2 regions of the Streptomyces sp. NPDC020731 genome follow, and region 1 is predicted to be linked to the other one. Evidence: predicted binding sites of a transcription regulator. Region 1 holds the regulator's gene; the other holds the start of a gene.
The links. Region 1 encodes HspR, which represses chaperone genes until heat shock. Its sites were predicted from a motif close to TTGAGNNNNNNNNNCTCAA; they were not measured.

Region 1 (9,099 bases):
CCTCGACCGGGCAGAGTGACGGCGGGGCGCCGGAAGCCGTCCAGGCCGGCCTGGGCGATCCGCACGCCCAGCTGCGTACGGCTGGCCGCGCCCAGCGTCTCCGACAGACGGGCGATGTGGGCCCGGCAGGTCCGCACGCTGATGCCCAGGCGCTCCGCGATCACCGCGTCCTGGTGGCCCTCCGCGAGCAGGGCCGCGATGGACTGCTCCCGGTGCGAGACGCCCTCGATGCCGGTGTCGGGCAGCGGGGCGGTCAGCGGGATGGCGAGCCGCCACAGCCGGTCGAAGACCGTGCCCAGGTACTCCACCAGCGCCGGGTGGCGCAGCTCCAGCGCCATGGTGCGCTCGGTGTTGGCGGGGATGAAGGCGACCGTGCGGTCGAAGAGGATCAGCCGCTCGATCACCTCGTCCAGCGTGCGCGCCTCCACCGCGTCGCCCATCAGCTCCAGATAGCTGAGCAGCCCGTGCCCGTGCCGGGCGACGTGCGTGTACAGGTCCCGCATGCGCACGCCCCGGCCGCGCAGCGCCGTCGCCCGGTGCAGGCCCTCCGACAGCTCCGCCTCGCGCCGGATGCCGCCCGGCTGGACGGTGAGCACCTCGGTGGTGCACGCCTGTGTCGCCTCGTCCATCGCGGCCTGGATGCGGGCCAGCCCGTCCAGCACCCGGATGGCCGGGCCCTCCGCCGCCGACGGCGAGGCGGGCACCTGGCGGCCCAGGCCGGCGTACCGCTCGAAGGCCTCGACGGCCGAGCCGACCCGGCGCTGGCTCGCGTTCACCTCGTCGTACACCCCGCGCAGCAGCCGGGTCATGACCTCCTGCGGGGCGGTGGGGACGAGCCAGTCCATGTCGTCGGGATCGGGGTGCAGCAGAGCCAGTTCCAGCAGACAGGGCACCGGCTCCGCGTCCCGGCGCGGCAGCCGTCCGCGCCGTACGGCCCGGGAATACACGCGATCCCCGGCCTCGCACAGTCGGTCAGCACCGTGTGGATGCCCGTCCGTCCCGTGCCCGGCCATCGCCCATCCCACCCCCGGTTCAGCCACTTTCCGCAGCGCAACTATGCGCGGCCGGAACCGGCTGTGCAACACGGACCCGGCCCGGCGCCGGTCGGAAGACCGGCGGGTGGCCGGATCAGGGAGCGGGGGCCGGCGGGGGAGCACCTCCCCCGCCCTTCAGGCAGTGAGGGGAGCATCGCAGGGCGGAGGAGGGCGCCGGGGTCCGCGAGCCCGGCCCGGGCCCGGTACCGGGCCCCGGTACCCGGCCCCGGTCAGGGGACCGGCGGGTGGCCGGATATCGACGGGGTCGCTACTTCAGCTTGACCGCCTCGCAGGCCGCCGCGAACGCCGCGGTGCAGATGTCCGAGACGTCGTAGATCTCGTCGGCGACCACGGTGTCCTCGATGTTCTCCTTCGTCAGCGCGATCACGGGCACGAGCTGCGCCGGGATGCCCTTGGTCGTGGGGCTGTCCACCCGTTCGCGGGTCAGCGCGTCGAACTGGATGTCCTTGCCCTGGACCTTCGCCACGGCCATCTCCGCGGCGCTCTCGGCCTCGTCCGGGTAGGACTTGTACACGCTCATGTACTGCTCGTCGGCGAGGATCCGCTGCACCGCCGCGAGTTCGGCGTCCTGGCCGCTGATCGGGGGCATCTCGGTCACGCCGGCGGCCTCCAGCGCCTTGACGATGCCGCCCGCCATGCCGTCGTTGGCGGAGTAGACCGCCTTGATGTTGTCCGCGCCGATCGCTTCGATCGCCTCGGTCATGTTGGCCTGGGCGTTCTCCGGCTTCCAGTCCTTGGTGTCGTAGGACTTGGCGATCGTCACCTTGCCCTTGAGCTCGGAGAGCGCGCCCGCCTTGAACTGCTTGGCGTTGGGGTCGGTCGACGAGCCGTTCATCATCACGATCTTGTCGGTGATGCTGAGGTCGTCCCCGAGGGACTCCAGCAGGGAACGGCCCTGCACCTCGCCGACCAGCTCGTTGTCGAAGGAGATGTACGCGTCGATCGGGCCCTCGGCGAGACGGTCGTAGGCGATGACGGGGATGCCCGCGTCCTTGGCCTTCTGCACGCTGTCCGCGATGGTGTGCGCGTCGACCGCGTCCAGCACGATGACGTCGACCTCGTCGTCGATCATCTGCTGCATCTGGCTCGCCTGCTTGTCGGCGTCCGCCTCGGCGTTGGCGTACTCGACGGTGCCCTTCTTGTTGGTGAGCGACTCCACCTTCGTCTTGAAGATGGGGTAGTCGAACTGCTCGTACCGGGTGTTGGCCTTCTCCGGGAGCAGCAGGCCGACGGTGACGTCGTCGCCCTTGCTCGGGCTCGCGTCGTCGCTGCTCCCTGTCGCGTTGAGCACGCCGCATCCGGCGAGCATGACGGACATGGAGGTGGCGGCCACGGATATGGCGATACGACGCATGCGAGGGCTCACTTCAGGTGCGTTTTGGACGTGGGCACAGCTTTGCGGCCCATGTGACTGAAAAGCCAACGCTTCAGCCCCCGCCGGCGTCAAGGGCAGCCACTTAACGAGATGGACACAGCACGGTGCGCTGAACTCGTGAGAGACCTGCGGATGTCCGGCGAGGATCATCTGGACACGCAGCCATACGATAGTCACACACGTGTCTGCGCATAAGCCGGGAGGCCCGGAGGTTCACTCAACCTCCGGGCCTCCCACCGCACTTCACATCCGCGCCTAGTCCGGCTGCTGCCGCTTGGGCCGCCACACCACCAGCGCGCTGGTCTGCTGCATCTCCTGGTACGGCACCAGGTCACGGCGGTACGAGGCGTGCACCGCGGCCTCGCGCTGGCGCATCGCCGCGGCGGCCCCGTCGAGGGCGTTCTCCAGTTCGGCCGCGCGGGCCTGGAGGGCGGCGACCTGGTTCTCCAGTTCGATGATGCGCTTGATTCCGGCCAGGTTGATGCCCTCGTCCTGCGACAGCTGCTGCACCTGACGGAGCAGTTCGATGTCACGGGCCGAGTAACGGCGGCCCCGGCCGGCCGTGCGGTCCGGCGACACAAGACCCAGCCGGTCGTACTGGCGCAGCGTCTGCGGGTGCAGGCCGGAGAGCTGGGCCGCCACCGAAATGACATAGACCGGGGTGTCCTGGGTCAGTTCATACGGATTGCGTCGACGGCCGTCCATGCAGATCAAGCTCCCTTCGCGGCCTGGAACAGCTCCGCCCGAGGATCGTCGTCCGCGGTCGCCTCGCGATACGCCTCCAGCGCGTCACGAGCCTTCCCCGCCACGTCCTTGGGAACACTCACCTCCACGGTGACCAGCAGATCACCGCGGGTACCGTCCTTGCGGACCGCGCCCTTGCCGCGGGCCCGCATGGTGCGCCCGTTGGGCGTGCCCGGCGGCAGCTTCAGCGTGACCGGCGGACCGCCCAGCGTCGGGACCCGGACCTCGCCGCCGAGGGCGGCCTCGACGAACGTCACCGGGACCGTGACGGTGAGGTTGTCCTCCTTGCGGCCGAACACCGGATGGCTGCCGACGTGCACGACGACATACAGATCACCGGCGGGGCCGCCGCGCTCGCCCGGCGCCCCCTTGCCGCGCAGCCGGATCCGCTGGCCGTCGCTGACGCCCGCGGGGATGCGCACCTGCATGGTCCGCGAGGACTTGGCCCGGCCGCTGCCCTTGCAGATCTCGCAGGCCTCCTCCGCGATCAGACCGCGGCCCTTGCAGTCGGGGCAGGGGTCGGTGAGCGAGAAGCCGCCGCCGGAACCCCGCGCCACCTGGCCGGTGCCGACGCAGGTCGGGCACACACGCGGTGTGCCGTTCTTGTCGCCGGTGCCCGAACAGGCCTTGCAGGGCGCCTGCGACGACATCCGCAGCGGGACCGTCGCACCCTCGATCGCCTCGGTGAAGCTGAGCGTCACCTCGGACTCGATGTCCTGGCCGCGCCGCGGCTGGGTACGCGTGGTCCCGGCGCCGCCGCGGTTGAACAGGCCCCCGAAGACGTCACCGAGGCCACCGCCGCCGAAGCCGCCGCCCGCCTGCTGGCCGCCGGCCTGGCCCCCGAAGAGGTCACCCAGGTCGAAGTTGAAGGAGCCGCCGCCCGCGCCCGGCCCCGGACGGAAGCCGCCGTTGCCGAAGAGGGCGCGCGCCTCGTCGTACTCCTTGCGCTTCTTGGGGTCGCCGAGGACGTCGTTCGCCTCGGAGATCTCCTTGAACCGCTCCTCCGCCTTGGCGTTGCCCTTGTTGGCGTCCGGGTGGAACTCGCGGGCGAGCTTCCGGTACGCCTTCTTGATCTCGGCCTCGGTGGCGTCCTTGGGGACGCCGAGGACCTTGTAGAAGTCCTTCTCGATGAAGTCCTTGGTGCTCATCCCCGACGTCCCTCCTTCCCTGCGTCGACTCCCGCGTCAGCCCTCGTCCGGGCCACCGCTCTCCTTGTTCTCCGGATCGGCCTGCGCCTCGGTGCTCTCCTCGGCCGGCTTGACCGTCTGCGCACCGGGCTGCGGCTCGGCGACGGCCACCCGCGCGGGGCGGATGGTGCGCTCGCCGATGCGGTACCCCGGCTGCAGAATCGCCACGCACGTCGTCTCGGTGACGTCCGGCGCGTAGCTGTGCATCAGGGCCTCGTGGATCGTCGGGTCGAAGGGCTCGCCCTCCTTGCCGAACTGCTGGAGGCCCATCTTGGCGATGACCGTCTCCAGCGACTCCGCGACGGACTTGAAGCCGCCGACCAGCTCGCCGTGTTCCCGCGCGCGGCCGACGTCGTCGAGCACGGGGAGCAGCTCGCTCAGGAGGTTCGCCACGGCGACCTCCTTCACCGCGATCCGGTCGCGCTCGACCCGGCGCCGGTAGTTCTGGAACTCGGCCTGGAGGCGCTGGAGGTCCGCCGTGCGCTCGCTGAGCGCCGTGCGCGCCTGGTCCAGCTGGGCCACCAGTGCCGCTTCCTGGCCCGTGTCCCCGGCCGGGGCCGCCCCCTCCTCCGTGGAGGGCTGGGCGGCGGCCTTCGGCTCGGCTTCGTCGGAGGGGACGTCGGGCTGCTGCGACTGCTCGTCGAAGCCCGGGGTCTCCTCGGTCACGCCGCACCGTCCTTGCGGTCCTCGTCGACGATCTCGGCGTCGACGACGTCGTCGTCGGCCTTGGCCTCACCGGCACCGGCGGACGCGCCGCCGGCCGCCTGGCCGGCCTGGGCATCGGCGTACATGGCCTGGCCCAGCTTCTGGGAGACGGCCGCGACCTTCTCCGTGGCGGTGCGGATCTCGGCGGAGTCCTCGCCCTTGAGCTTCTCCTTCAGCTCGGCGATGGCGGTCTCGACCTCGGTCTTGACGTCACCGGGGACCTTGTCCTCGTTGTCGCTGAGGAACTTCTCGGTCTGGTAGACGAGCTGCTCGCCCTGGTTGCGGGACTCGGCGGCCTCGCGGCGGGCGTGGTCCTCCTCCGCGTACTTCTCGGCCTCCTGGCGCATCCGGTCGACCTCGTCCTTCGGCAGCGAGGAGCCGCCGGTGACGGTCATCTTCTGCTCCTTGCCCGTGCCCAGGTCCTTCGCGGTCACGTGCATGATGCCGTTGGCGTCGATGTCGAAGGAGACCTCGATCTGCGGGACGCCGCGCGGCGCCGGGGGCAGACCGGTCAGCTCGAACATGCCGAGCTTCTTGTTGTACGCCGCGATCTCGCGCTCGCCCTGGTAGACCTGGATCTGCACCGACGGCTGGTTGTCCTCGGCCGTGGTGAAGATCTCGGAGCGCTTCGTCGGGATCGTGGTGTTGCGCTCGATCAGCTTGGTCATGATGCCGCCCTTGGTCTCGATACCGAGGGACAGCGGGGTGACGTCGAGCAGCAGGACGTCCTTGACCTCGCCCTTGAGCACACCGGCCTGGAGGACGGCACCGATCGAGACGACCTCGTCCGGGTTGACGCCCTTGTTGGCCTCCTTGCCGCCGGTCATCTCCTTGACGAGCTCGGCGACGGCGGGCATACGGGTGGAGCCACCGACGAGAACGACGTGGTCGATCTCGCTGAGCTGGATGCCGGCGTCCTTGATGACGTTGTGGAACGGCGTCTTGCAGCGCTCCAGCAGGTCGGCCGTGAGCTGCTGGAACTGGGCGCGGGTGAGCTTCTCGTCCAGGTGCAGCGGGCCCTCGGCGGACGCGGTGATGTAGGGGAGGTTGATCGTGGTCTCGGTGGACGAGGACAGCTCGATCTTCGCCTTCTCGGCGGCCTCACGCAGGCGCTGCAGCGCCATCTTGTCCTTGCCCAGGTCCACGCCGTGGCCGGACTGGAACTGCTTGACCAGGTAGTCGACGACGCGCTGGTCCCAGTCGTCGCCACCGAGGTTGTTGTCACCGTTGGTGGCCTTCACCTCGACGACACCGTCGCCGATCTCCAGCAGCGAGACGTCGAACGTACCGCCACCGAGGTCGAAGACGAGGATGGTCTGGTCGTCCTTGTCGAGGCCGTACGCCAGGGCGGCGGCCGTCGGCTCGTTGACGATGCGCAGCACGTTCAGACCGGCGATCTCACCGGCCTCCTTGGTCGCCTGGCGCTCCGCGTCGTTGAAGTACGCCGGGACGGTGATGACCGCGTCCGTGACCTTCTCGCCCAGGTACGACTCGGCGTCGCGCTTCAGCTTCTGCAGCACGAAGGCGCTCATCTGCTGCGGGTTGAAGGGCTTCCCGTCGAGCTCGATCTTCCAGTCGGTGCCCATGTGGCGCTTGACCGACCGGATGGTCCTGTCGACGTTCGTGACCGCCTGACGCTTGGCCACCTCGCCGACCAGCACCTCACCGTTCTTGGCGAAGGCGACGACGGACGGCGTGGTCCTGGCGCCCTCGGCGTTGGTGATGACGGTGGGCTCGCCGCCCTCCAGAACGCTGACGACGGAGTTAGTCGTGCCCAGGTCGATGCCGACCGCACGTGCCATTTCGATTCCTCCAACTGACTTGAGTGGAACGGACTCAAGCATGCATGACACTCGGCGCGGGGTCAACAGAGCTGAGTCGGGCAGGCTCAACTCTTATCCACTCCTTACACGCAACCGCCCTGTGACCTGCGGCGATGCCTCGGAGGATCGTTGGCGGGGACGGAAAACAGGGGTGACAGGAAGGCGTACGAACGCGAGGACGACCACCGCGGCCACCGCCGCCACCCACACCACCGCACCCCCGGACACCCGCCCGATGTGGACGGCCACCCCCACGGACACCCCGCCCAGCGCTCCGACGCCGAGCAGTACGGTCACCGCCCGGGGGGCGAGCCCGAGCCGCCGCAGCCGGTGCCCGAGATGATCCGGCCGGCCGCGGGTCACCGGCCACCGGGACAGCCGCCGCGCGAGGACCACCAGTACGGCGTCGGCGCACACCACGGCCGTCAGGGCGAACAACACCCCGGCACCGGCCCCGATTCCCTGTCCGGCCCGCACGAACACCGCCGCCGAGGCCACCACGAACCCCGTGAACAGCGAGCCGCCCGCCCCGAGGCCGACCCGCGCGGGATGCCAGTTGTGCAGCAGGAACCCGGCGAGCGCGGCGGCCAGCACGCCCAGCAGGACCGCGATCCCGTCCATCAGCTCGATCGCCGCACAGGCCGCCACCCCGAACGCGGTCACCGCCCCCACGGTGCCGGCCAGCCCGTCCACGTGGTCGAGCCCCCGGAACGCGGCGGCGACCGCCACGATCCACCCCACGGCGAGCACGCCCCCGGGCACCCCGGTCTCCCCGTACGGCACGACGAGCGCCGCCGCCACGGCCGTACCGGCGAGCGGGATCCACCACCGCAGCCGCCACGCGTCGGCGGCCAGCCCGAGTACGCCGATCCAGGCCCCGGCGGCCAGCAGCCGCCCGATCCCGGTGCCGAGCGGGGCGAGTCCCGCGCGGTCGCCGAGCCCCGCCACCAGCCCGGTCGCCAGCACGACGGCCGTTCCCCCGGACAGCGGCAGCGCCCAGCGGCGTCTGCGGTCCAGGATTCCCAGACGCAGGGCGGGGACCCGCAGCAGTTCCGCGAGGAGGGCGGAGAGCAGCAGGGCGGTGGCGGCGGCGGCGATCCCGTAGAGCACGGATATAAGTTAGGGGCATATGGACCGATTTAGCGTGAATAACACGATCGGATCCCGGACGCCATCCGGGACGCCCCCGAGGGCTCCGCCACAGGCGACCCTCAGCGATCCAGATCACTCCGTGCCCGGCTACAGTGCGGCCGGGGATGAGGGTAGTCTCGAACGGACTGCATAAGTTACCGCTTAGTAATCTCGGGGAAGCCGTCATGGAGCCCCCGGCGAAGTCCCGAAAATCCCTCTTCACACCCCTCGCAGGCCCGAGGAGCCCCCATGCAACTCGCCGCGATCATCGTGTCGCTGGTCCTGACCGTGGTCGGCGTTGCGCTGCTCGCACGCGCGATCGGCCAGTTCGTCCGGTACTTCAAGCTGGGCCAGCCGGTCCCGGCCGGCGCCCGGACCGACAATCCCTATCAGCGCAGTGTGACCCTGGTGCGGGAGTTCCTCGGCCACACCCGCATGAACCGGTGGGGCGTCGTCGGCATCGCCCACTGGTTCGTCGCGGTCGGCTTCCTGACGCTGCCGCCGACCCTCGCCCAGGCCTTCGGCCAGCTCTTCGAGGCCGACTGGGTGCTGCCGGTCATCGGCGGCTTCCTGCCGTTCGAGCTGTACATCGAGTTCATCGGTGTGATGACCGTGCTCGGCATCGCCGTGCTCATCGCCATCCGGCTCATGAGCCTGCCGTCGCGGCCCGGCCGCAAGTCCCGCTTCGCGGGCTCCAAGGCCGGCCAGGCGTACTTCGTCGAGTACGTCATCCTCACCATCGGCCTGGCGATCTACGTGCTGCGCGGCCTGGAGGGCGCACTGCACCACGTGGACCACTACGAGGCCGCGTACTTCGCCTCGTACCCGCTGGTCCTGGCCTTCAAGGGCCTGTCGGTCGCCGCGCTGCAGAACCTGGTCTACCTGGTCGCCATGATCAAGATCGGGACCTCGTTCATCTGGATGATCGTGGTCTCGCTCAACACCAACATGGGCGTGGCCTGGCACCGCTTCCTGGCCTTCCCGAACATCTGGTTCAAGCGCGAGGCCACCGGCGGGACCGCCCTGGGCGCCCTGCAGCCGATGACGTCCGGCGGCAGGCCGATCGACTTCACCGACCC
Region 2 (9,099 bases), on a different contig from region 1:
CGGGGCGGCAGGCGCCTCGGCGGCCGGCTGCGCAGCCGCAGGAGCGGGCGCGGCGGGTTGGGCCGGGGTGGTGGGCTGGGCCGGGGTGGTGGTTCCCGCGGCCCCCGCGGCCGCGGTACCCGCCGGAGCCGAGGTCGCAGGCGCGCCCGGCTTGTAGTCGGCGAAGAAGTCCCACCAGGCTCGGTCCACCGAGTTCGGGTCCTGGAGGTACTGCTGGTAGATCTCGTCGACGAGCCATTCGTTGGCACCGAAGGCCGCAGCGGGGTTCTTACCCGCTTGGTCGGTGTCGGTCGAGATGCTCGAGTTACTGGGGGACTGTGGCGACACGGCGTCAACCGCCCTCTTCCGCTTCGCAAGATGATGGACAGCGGAAATAAAGGCTACGCCCCCAAGAGGGAGAAGGTCAGGCCGGGCCCGTTCATCGTCGTGTAAGTCACATCGCGGAGCGTGTTTCGGCGCGGGAAATGGCGGGAAACAACCGTGGTTTCGATTCTTCGGGCCGCATCAGGGATCGCTCAGCCGGGCCCCGACGCGCAGCTCGCGCGGGCCTGTGCCTGATCACACGTGTCCGTCAGCGCGAACACGGATGGATCTTGCGGCTCCGCTTCGAACTTTACGTCAACTTGGTACGGATGACGCTCCCGGAAGAGTGATGAGGATCCGGCAGCCCCGCTCGGATTCGGCCACTCCGATCCGGCCGCCGTGCAGATCGACGGCCCAGCGGGCGATCGCCAGGCCGAGACCGGTGCCGCCGTCGCTGCCCGGACCGTGCGGGCGGTTGACGTTGCCCCGGTTGAACCGCTCGAAGACGCGGTGCCACTCGGCCCGCGGAATGCCGGGACCCTCGTCCAGCACCTCCAGCTCCAGCGACTCCGGCCGGTCCCCGCGCCGCGCCCGGACCGTCACCCGGCCGTGCGGCGGGCTGTGCTTGACCGCGTTGTCGATCAGGTTGGCGACGACCTGGTGGATGCGCTCGGGATCGGCGTGCGCGACGAGCTCCGGCGGCGACACGTCGAGGTGCAGATGGACGTCCGTACGGGTGTGGCTGCCCGATCCGGAGGCCATGCCCGCCCGGGCCGAGGAGACCATGTTGGCCTCCTTCAGCACGCCGGACAGATACGGCCACACCTCGAACCGCCGCTTCTTCAGCGGCACCACGCCGTTGTCCAGGCGGGACAGGTCGAGGAGCGTCTCCACGAGGCGTCCCAGCCGCTCGGTCTGCTTCAGGGCCGTGCGCATCGTCTCCGGATCGGCCTGCGTGACGCCGTCGACGATGTTCTCCAGCACCGCGCGCAGGCCCGCGATGGGCGTGCGCAGCTCGTGCGAGACGTTGGCGACCAGCTCCTTGCGTCGGTGGTCCTGGGCCTCCAGCTCGTCGGCCATGACGTTGATCGTCCGGGCCAGGTCGCCGAGCTCGTCCCAGCGGTTCTCGCGCACCCGGCGGGTGTAGTCGCCGTGCGAGATGGAACGGGCCACGGCGTTCATGTCGTCCAGCGGCGCGGTGAGCGAGTGCGCCACGAACTGGGTGATCAGCAGCGTGGCGATCATCGAGAAGATCGTGATGAAGCGCAGTTCCGTCTTGGTGTGCACGGCGATCACCGACAGCCCCGTGGTGATCAGGACCGAGACGACGACCAGCGCACCCAGTTTGGTCTTGATCGAGAACGGACGTACACCGCCCCAGGACCGGCGTGCCCCGGGGCCTCCGCGTCCGGCCGGACCGTCGCTCATGGCGTCGGCGTCTCCAGGGCGTAGCCCACGCCGTGCACGGTGCGGATGCGCTCGGCGCCGATCTTCCGGCGCAGCGCCTTGATGTGGCTGTCGACCGTGCGGGTGCCGGAGGCGTCCGCCCAGTCCCACACCTCGGCCAGCAGCTGCTCACGGGAGAGCACCGCGCGGGGGGTGTTCGCCAGGCACACCAGGAGGTCGAACTCGGTGGGCGTCAGATGGACGTCCTCGCTGCGCACCCGCACCCTGCGCTGCGCGTGGTCGATCTCCAGTTCGCCCAGGCGCAGGATGCCGCTGCGCGGGGTCGTCGCCGCGAGGGCCGCCCGCTCCATGCGGCGCAGCAGCACATGCACGCGTGCCGCCAGCTCCCGCATGGAGAAAGGCTTCGTCATGTAGTCGTCGGCGCCGACGCCCAGCCCGACCAGCATGTCGGTCTCGTCGTCGCGCGCGGTGAGCATCATCACCGGCACCGGCCGCTGGGCCTGCACGCGCCGGCAGACCTCCAGACCGTCGAAGCCCGGCAGCATGATGTCGAGGATCAGCAGGTCGGGCTGCCAGGCCTCCGCCGTGTCCACCGCGGACGGGCCGTCGCCCGCCGTTTGCACCAGGAATCCCTCGGCACGGAGGCGAGTCGCGATGGCGTCCACGATCGTCGCGTCGTCCTCGACCACCAGGACCCGGCGCTGGGCGCCGGGGGTGGTCGTGGCCGTGCCGTTGTGGGAGGTGTGTGTCTGCTCCATCGCCCGCCCCTGAGGTGTGCTTTTTCCGGAATCCGTGGGGTGATCCGTCGTCTGCGCATCACTGCGATTGACGCTTGAATGATCCGCGTCAGGGCAGCAGCGTACGGGGAGTCACCGCGCCTTTGCTATCCAGGGCGGACGCCGATGTGCACGACGTCCGGAACGCCCCGGGCAACGGGGATCTCTTCGGTACGCACCTGTTGGAACCCGGCATTCCGCAAGGTTCCCTCGAATTCCGGTGACGGCTTCGCCGACCACACGGCGAGTACCCCGCCCGGCCTCAACACCCTTGTGCAGGCGGCCAGTCCGACCACCGAGTAGAGCCCGTCGTTGTCCTCGGTGACGGTCCAGCCGGGCCCGTTGTCGATGTCGAGGCAGAGCGCGTCGAACGTGTCCGACGTCTCATCGAGGTAACGGACGAGATCCGTCTCGATGATCTCCGTACGCGGGTCGGCGAGGGCCCGCGCGGAGAGCCCGGCCAGCGGTCCCCCGCGGTGCCATCCGATGACGGCCGGTTCGCGTTCCACCACGGCGATCCGCCCCCAGCGGGGCTGCCCGGCGGCGTGTGCGAGCGAGAAGCCGACCCCGAGGCCGCCGATCAGGACGTGCGGGTTCGCCGCGCGCGCGTCGAGGGCGGCCAGGGCGGCGTCGACGAGCCGCCGTTCCGAACGGCCGTCGGAGGTGTCCATCAGGAAGCAGCCGTTGGCGATGATCTGCAGCAGGTCACCGTGCCTGCGCAGCACGACCTCGCCGTACGGGCCCTCGCGGCGGTCCAGGACTTCGGGAGGTTCGGGAATGTCGTACGGGGTGGACATGCGTTCATCCTGGCAGCTTCCTCCCCGGTGCCGAAGGCCCGGGAGGTGCCCCATGGCGGCGACCACGGTCTTCCGCGCCCGGAAAGGTGATCGCTCAGAGCGAACGCGACTGTGGGAACATTCGGCGGCTCACGTGCATTGAGTCGGCATAGCTCAACTTGACTGCCGAAGGGGAGATCATGGCTGCTGAGTCCACACCGCTCGCCCTGCCAGTGCTGCCGCTCGATGACGAGGTCGTGCTGCCCGGGATGGTGGTTCCGCTGGACCTGAGCGATTCCGAGGTGCGCGCCGCGGTGGAGGCCGCCCAGGCCGCCGCCCGGACCGAGGCGGGGAAGCCCAGGGTGCTGCTGGTACCACGCGTCGACGGGACCTACGCCGGTACCGGCGTGCTGGGCACGGTCGAGCAGGTCGGCAGGCTGGCCGACGGCGATCCGGGCGCCCTGATCCGCGGCCGGGGCCGCGTGCGCATCGGCGCCGGGACGACCGGGCCGGGCGCGGCGCTGTGGGTGGAGGGCACCCGCATCGACGAGAGCGTGCCGGACCCGTTGCCCGGTCACGTGACCGAACTCGTCAAGGAGTACAAGGCGCTCGCCACCGCCTGGCTGCGCAAGCGAGGTGCCTGGCAGGTCGTCGACCGGGTCCAGGCCATCGACGACGTCTCCGCGCTCGCCGACAACTCCGGCTACTCGCCGTTCCTGACCACCGAGCAGAAGGTCGCCCTGCTGGAGACCACCGACCCGGTGGCCCGGCTGAAGCTCGCCACCCAGCAACTGCGCGACCACCTCGCCGAGCAGGACGTCGCCGAGACCATCGCCAAGGACGTCCAGGAGGGCGTCGACAAGCAGCAGCGCGAGTTCCTGCTGCGCCGCCAGCTCGAAGCCGTACGCAAGGAACTGCGGGAACTCAACGGTGAGCAGGAGGGTGAGGAGTCCGACGACTACCGCGCCCGCGTCGAGGCCGCCGACCTGCCGGAGAAGGTCCGCGAGGCCGCGCTCAAGGAGGTCGACAAGCTGGAGCGGTCCTCCGACCAGTCGCCCGAGGGCTCCTGGATCCGCACCTGGCTCGACACGGTCCTGGAGCTGCCGTGGAACGAGCGCACCGAGGACGCCTACGACATCCGGGGCGCCCAGGCGGTCCTGGACGCCGAGCACGCGGGCCTGGCGGACGTGAAGGAGCGGATCACCGAGTACCTGGCGGTGCGCAAACGGCGCGGCGACCGGGGCCTGGGCGTCGTCGGCGGACGGCGCGGCGGCGCCGTGCTCGCCCTCGTCGGCCCGCCCGGCGTCGGCAAGACCAGCCTCGGCGAGTCCGTCGCCCACGCGATGGGCCGCAAATTCGTCCGCGTCGCCCTCGGTGGCGTCCGCGACGAGGCCGAGATCCGCGGCCACCGCCGTACGTACGTCGGTGCCCTGCCCGGCCGGATCGTGCGGGCGATCAAGGAGGCCGGGTCGATGAACCCGGTCGTGCTCCTCGACGAGATCGACAAGGTGGGGTCGGACTTCCGGGGCGACCCGGCCGCCGCGCTCCTCGAGGTCCTCGACCCGGCGCAGAACCACACCTTCCGGGACCACTACCTGGAGGTCGAGCTCGACCTGTCCGACGTCGTGTTCCTCGCGACGGCCAACGTCCTGGAAGCCATCCCGGAGGCCCTGCTCGACCGTATGGAGCTGGTCCGCCTCGACGGTTACACCGAGGACGAGAAGGTCGTCATCGCCCGCGACCACCTGCTCCCGCGCCAGCTGGAGCGGGCCGGGCTGGACGGGGAAGAGGTCACGATCGACGAGGGCGCGCTGCGCAAGCTGGCCGGCGAGTACACGCGCGAGGCGGGCGTGCGCACCCTGGAGCGGTCCATCGCACGGCTGCTGCGCAAGGTCGCGGCCCAGCACGAACTGGGTGAGCGGAAGCTGCCCTTCACCGTGACCGGGGACGACCTGCGGGGACTGATCGGTCGGCCGCACCACGTGCCCGAGTCCGCCCAGGACCCGGCCGAGCGCCGCACCGCCGTCCCCGGCGTCGCCACCGGGCTCGCGGTGACCGGCGCCGGCGGAGACGTCCTCTACGTGGAGGCGTCCCTGGCCGACCCGGAGACGGGCGCGGCGGGGCTGACCCTGACCGGCCAGCTGGGTGACGTGATGAAGGAGTCCGCGCAGATCGCGCTGAGCTTCCTGCGCAGTCACGGCGCCGAACTGGAGCTCCCGGTGGGCGACCTGAAGGACCGGGGCGTGCACATCCACTTCCCGGCGGGCGCGGTGCCCAAGGACGGCCCGAGCGCGGGCGTCACGATGACCACCGCCCTGGCCTCGCTGCTCTCCGGACGGCCGGTCCGTACGGACGTGGCGATGACCGGTGAGGTCTCGCTGACCGGACGGGTGCTGCCGATCGGCGGGGTGAAGCAGAAGCTGCTCGCCGCGCACCGCGCGGGGATCACCACCGTCGTCATCCCCAAGCGCAACGAGCCCGACCTGGACGACGTCCCGGCGGAGGTGCTGGACAAGCTCGACGTCCACGCCGTCACCGACGTCCGCCAGGTCCTGGAACTGGCGCTGTCGCCGGCCACCAACGGCGCGGCGCCCGAGGTTCCGGTCGCGGCGTGACGGACGCGGCCGGATGAGGGAGGCCCGGGCCCCGTGCAGGAAGGTCCGGGCCTTCACCATGGCCGGCGCGGATCAGCCCAGCGCAAGGGCCCGTACCCGGTCGAGGGTGCCGTTGAAGCGGTCGTGGTCCCCGACGGTCGGGCCGGTCGAGGTGTACTGCCACATCGTGTACGCGCTCCAGCCGGCGGGCAGTTCGCCCGCGGTGGAGGCGTACCGGGCGATCCACAGCGGAGTGGTTGCGGCGAAGCCGGCGTAGTCGCCGGTGCACTGCTTCCACCAGCTGGTGGCCGTGTAGAGGACGGCGGCCCGGCCGGTGCGGTACCGGTACTGGTCCAGGAAGTCGCGGATCCAGCTCACCATCGCGCTCTGCGACTTGCCGTAGCAGGCGTCGCCGTACGGGTTCCACTCGATGTCGAGCACGCCCGGCAGGGTCCGTCCGTCGGCGGACCAGCCGCCGCCGCGGCTGACGAAGTAGTCGGCCTGGGCGGCGCCGCTCGCCGTGTCGGGCGTGCCGAAGTGATAGGCGCCGCGGATCATGCCGACGTCGTAGGAGCCGTCGTACTGCTGGGAGTGGTACGGGTTGGTGTAGTACGTCCCCTCCGTGGCCTTGGCGTAGGCCCAGCGGACCCCGCTGTTCCACAGGGTCGTCCAGGCGACGTCGCCCTGGTGGCTGGAGACGTCCACCCCCTCCGTCTGGGCGGAGCGGGCGGTGGGGAGACCGGCGCGGCCGTCGTGGGCGAGCACGCCCATGCCCATGTGGGCGGAGCCGCGCGGAGGGGCACTGGGAGCGGACTCGGCCGAGACGGCCGTGCGGGGGAGGGAGAGCACCGCGAGCAGGACCGCGCCGGCGGTCGCGAGCGCGCGTATGCGGGGAAGGCCGGATCTGTGCACAGGCATGACGCATCTCCGAAAGGTCGGTGTGGGGCGAACCCGGAATGTGACCCATGTCCCATGTGGCGGGCATGCCGCGCAATCGCCTGGTAAGGAAACTGCGCACGTGGACCACGACGAGGGCGGGGCGTCCTCCCCACTGCCTGAAAGACGTGGGAGGTGCCCCCCGCTGCCGTTGGTCCACGCCTGCGAAATACTGGTGGAGCTGCGGCGACGTCGCCACTCGGCGGGAAACTTTCAGAACCGGAAAACCGAAGCAGGGGCAGACGTGCACGAACAGGGACACCGCGACGAGGAGGGTGCCGCCTCCCCGGAGCCCGTGCCGGGCGTGGACCAGCCCGGATTCCTCGCACTGGAACGCGAGTTGACGGTGCTGCTGCGGCGCGCACGGGCCAGCCAGGGGGAGATGGCCCGCGCGGTCCACCCCGACCTGGAGCCGTCCGCGTACGGGCTGCTGGTCCGTCTGGATGAGTGCGGCCGGCAGCGGGCCACCGAGCTCGCCGCCTACATCGGCGTCGGCAAGGCGACGATGTCGCGCCAGCTGCGCGCGCTGGAGGAGCTCGGCCTCGTCGCCCGCGAGCCGGACCCCGCCGACGGCCGCGCCTGGCTGATCGCCCTCACGCGGGAGGGCCACGAACGGGTCCGCAGGGTCCGCGAGGCCCGCCGCGCGCGCTACGCCGGCCGGCTCGCCGACTGGAACCCCGCCGAGGTCACGGAACTCGCCCGGCTGCTGAACCAGCTGAACCGCGGCATGGAGAAGTGACCCCGTAGGGGATACCGCTAACGGGGTGACAGCTCGGCGTACACCACCGTCGCGTCGTCGTGCCTCTTGCCGCGGCGCGGCGGTGTCCGGTCCGCGTCCGCCCGTTCCAGGGTCCGTACGCGGTCCACCAGGGACCGGGCGCCCTCCTTGCGGACCAGGGTGAGACAGTCCGCCCAGCCGCCCTCGTGGAACCGCTCCACCCAGCGCGCCGCGCCGTCCGTCAGCGCGGCCAGGGCGCGCACCTCCTCGCGCGGCAGCGAACCGGTGACCGCGCGGGAGGCCACCGAGGGGTCCGCCGCCGCCGTGAAGAAGCCGCCCTCCTTGTTGCGCAGCGTGGTGTCCACCAGGGTGTGGGAGGCCAGGGCCGAGCGGGGCAGCCGGTCCAGCCGGTCGTCCAGCAGCGGGGTGACCGGGCCGCCGGGGGACTCGACGAGCAGGACCGAGTCGGACAGCACCAGGTAGTCCACCGAGGCCGGTGACCAGCGGGCCAGCACCACCGTCGCCTGTGGCGTACGGGGGTGAGAAAGGTCACAGGTCGCCGCGTGGCTCCCGGCGGTACGCGCGAGGGCCCGGGACAGCAGCTCGGCCAGGGGGACATCCGGGAGGGAAACGGTCAGTTCGGTCAGCGCCCCGCCCAGCCGCGCGGTGAACCAGGGCACGGAATGCAGGCATCCGCCGCCGTCCGCCGGCGGCGTGACCCCGTCCAGCACCACGAGCGAACCGCCCTGTCCGGAGGCCGGAAGCCCGACGCCCGCGAAGTCCTCGTTGGAGCGGCCGGGATCACCGGGCTCCGAGACAAGCTCCGTACGCATCCCGCCAGTCTGCACGAGCCCTCCACAAGGGCCGCGAAAGACCCTCGCCGGTCGTCGGATCCGTGCGGCCGCGCAGGTCAGGCGCCTGGTTTGGGAGGGAATGCAGCGCTCCGGGAAGACGTGGCGGCGAATATTGCCACCGCCCGCCGCAGACGTCCAACCGGCGTGCCGCACAGGGCCGCTGCGGGAGGCGGCGGAACTTGCCCCTCAACTCACCTCCGGGGTTCACTCCTTCGAGTGGCGGGTCAGGTGATGCGCATCCACTGTCCACCGTCACTGGGAGGGTCGGGGAGCGATGGGGGCGCCTCGCTGTCCGAGCGCGGTCAAGAGCTCGGGGTGAACGCCCGCACCCGTTGACGGAGCGTCACCCGGACCCACGGGTACACGAGTCAGGAATGCGAGCACCGGTGCAGAAGTCGCGGCCTCGTCGCAAAGGCAAGCAGACGGCCCCCACGGGGGACGCGGAGCGGACGACAGGCGTCGGCAGGGGCCGCCCCACGCACGTACGCAACCGGCTCATCGTCGCCGTGGCCGTGGTGGCCGCCACGATCGCCGCGGCCGGGGCACCCACCGTTCTCGCGGCCTCCGGGCAGCTCAAGGACTCGCAGGACCTGGTGACGCTCGCCGAGCAGACCCAGGACGCCCTCACCCTGGCGCACTCCCTCGCCGACGAGCGCGACGAGGTCGTCCCCTACATCGCGGCCGGCCGCCCCAAGTCCAAGGCGCCCTCCGAGGAGCACAGCGCCCGCGTCGACC

Region 2: the regulator HspR is predicted to act here: its motif matches at 3,422-3,440, upstream of lon (endopeptidase La).

Annotation. Positions count from the first base shown of each region.
Region 1 covers NZ_JBIRTN010000008.1:256,612-265,710, forward strand. The annotation lists gene ACH4VX_RS15065 (LuxR C-terminal-related transcriptional regulator) at 1-19, shown strand, start outside; gene ACH4VX_RS15070 (LuxR C-terminal-related transcriptional regulator) at 1-1,013, opposite strand, end outside; gene ACH4VX_RS15075 (sugar ABC transporter substrate-binding protein) at 1,303-2,409, opposite strand; gene ACH4VX_RS15080 (heat shock protein transcriptional repressor HspR) at 2,686-3,135, opposite strand; gene dnaJ (molecular chaperone DnaJ) at 3,141-4,322, opposite strand; gene grpE (nucleotide exchange factor GrpE) at 4,359-5,027, opposite strand; gene dnaK (molecular chaperone DnaK) at 5,024-6,868, opposite strand; gene ACH4VX_RS15100 (MraY family glycosyltransferase) at 6,962-7,999, opposite strand; gene ACH4VX_RS15105 ((Fe-S)-binding protein) at 8,270-9,099, shown strand, end outside.
Region 2 covers NZ_JBIRTN010000002.1:356,770-365,868, forward strand. The annotation lists gene ACH4VX_RS04360 (multifunctional oxoglutarate decarboxylase/oxoglutarate dehydrogenase thiamine pyrophosphate-binding subunit/dihydrolipoyllysine-residue succinyltransferase subunit) at 1-327, opposite strand, end outside; gene ACH4VX_RS04365 (ATP-binding protein) at 619-1,731, opposite strand; gene ACH4VX_RS04370 (response regulator transcription factor) at 1,728-2,468, opposite strand; gene ACH4VX_RS04375 (spermidine synthase) at 2,594-3,283, opposite strand; gene lon (endopeptidase La) at 3,463-5,877, shown strand; gene ACH4VX_RS04385 (lysozyme) at 5,950-6,774, opposite strand; gene ACH4VX_RS04390 (MarR family winged helix-turn-helix transcriptional regulator) at 7,037-7,531, shown strand; gene ACH4VX_RS04395 (hypothetical protein) at 7,549-8,343, opposite strand; gene ACH4VX_RS04400 (nitrate- and nitrite sensing domain-containing protein) at 8,751-9,099, shown strand, end outside.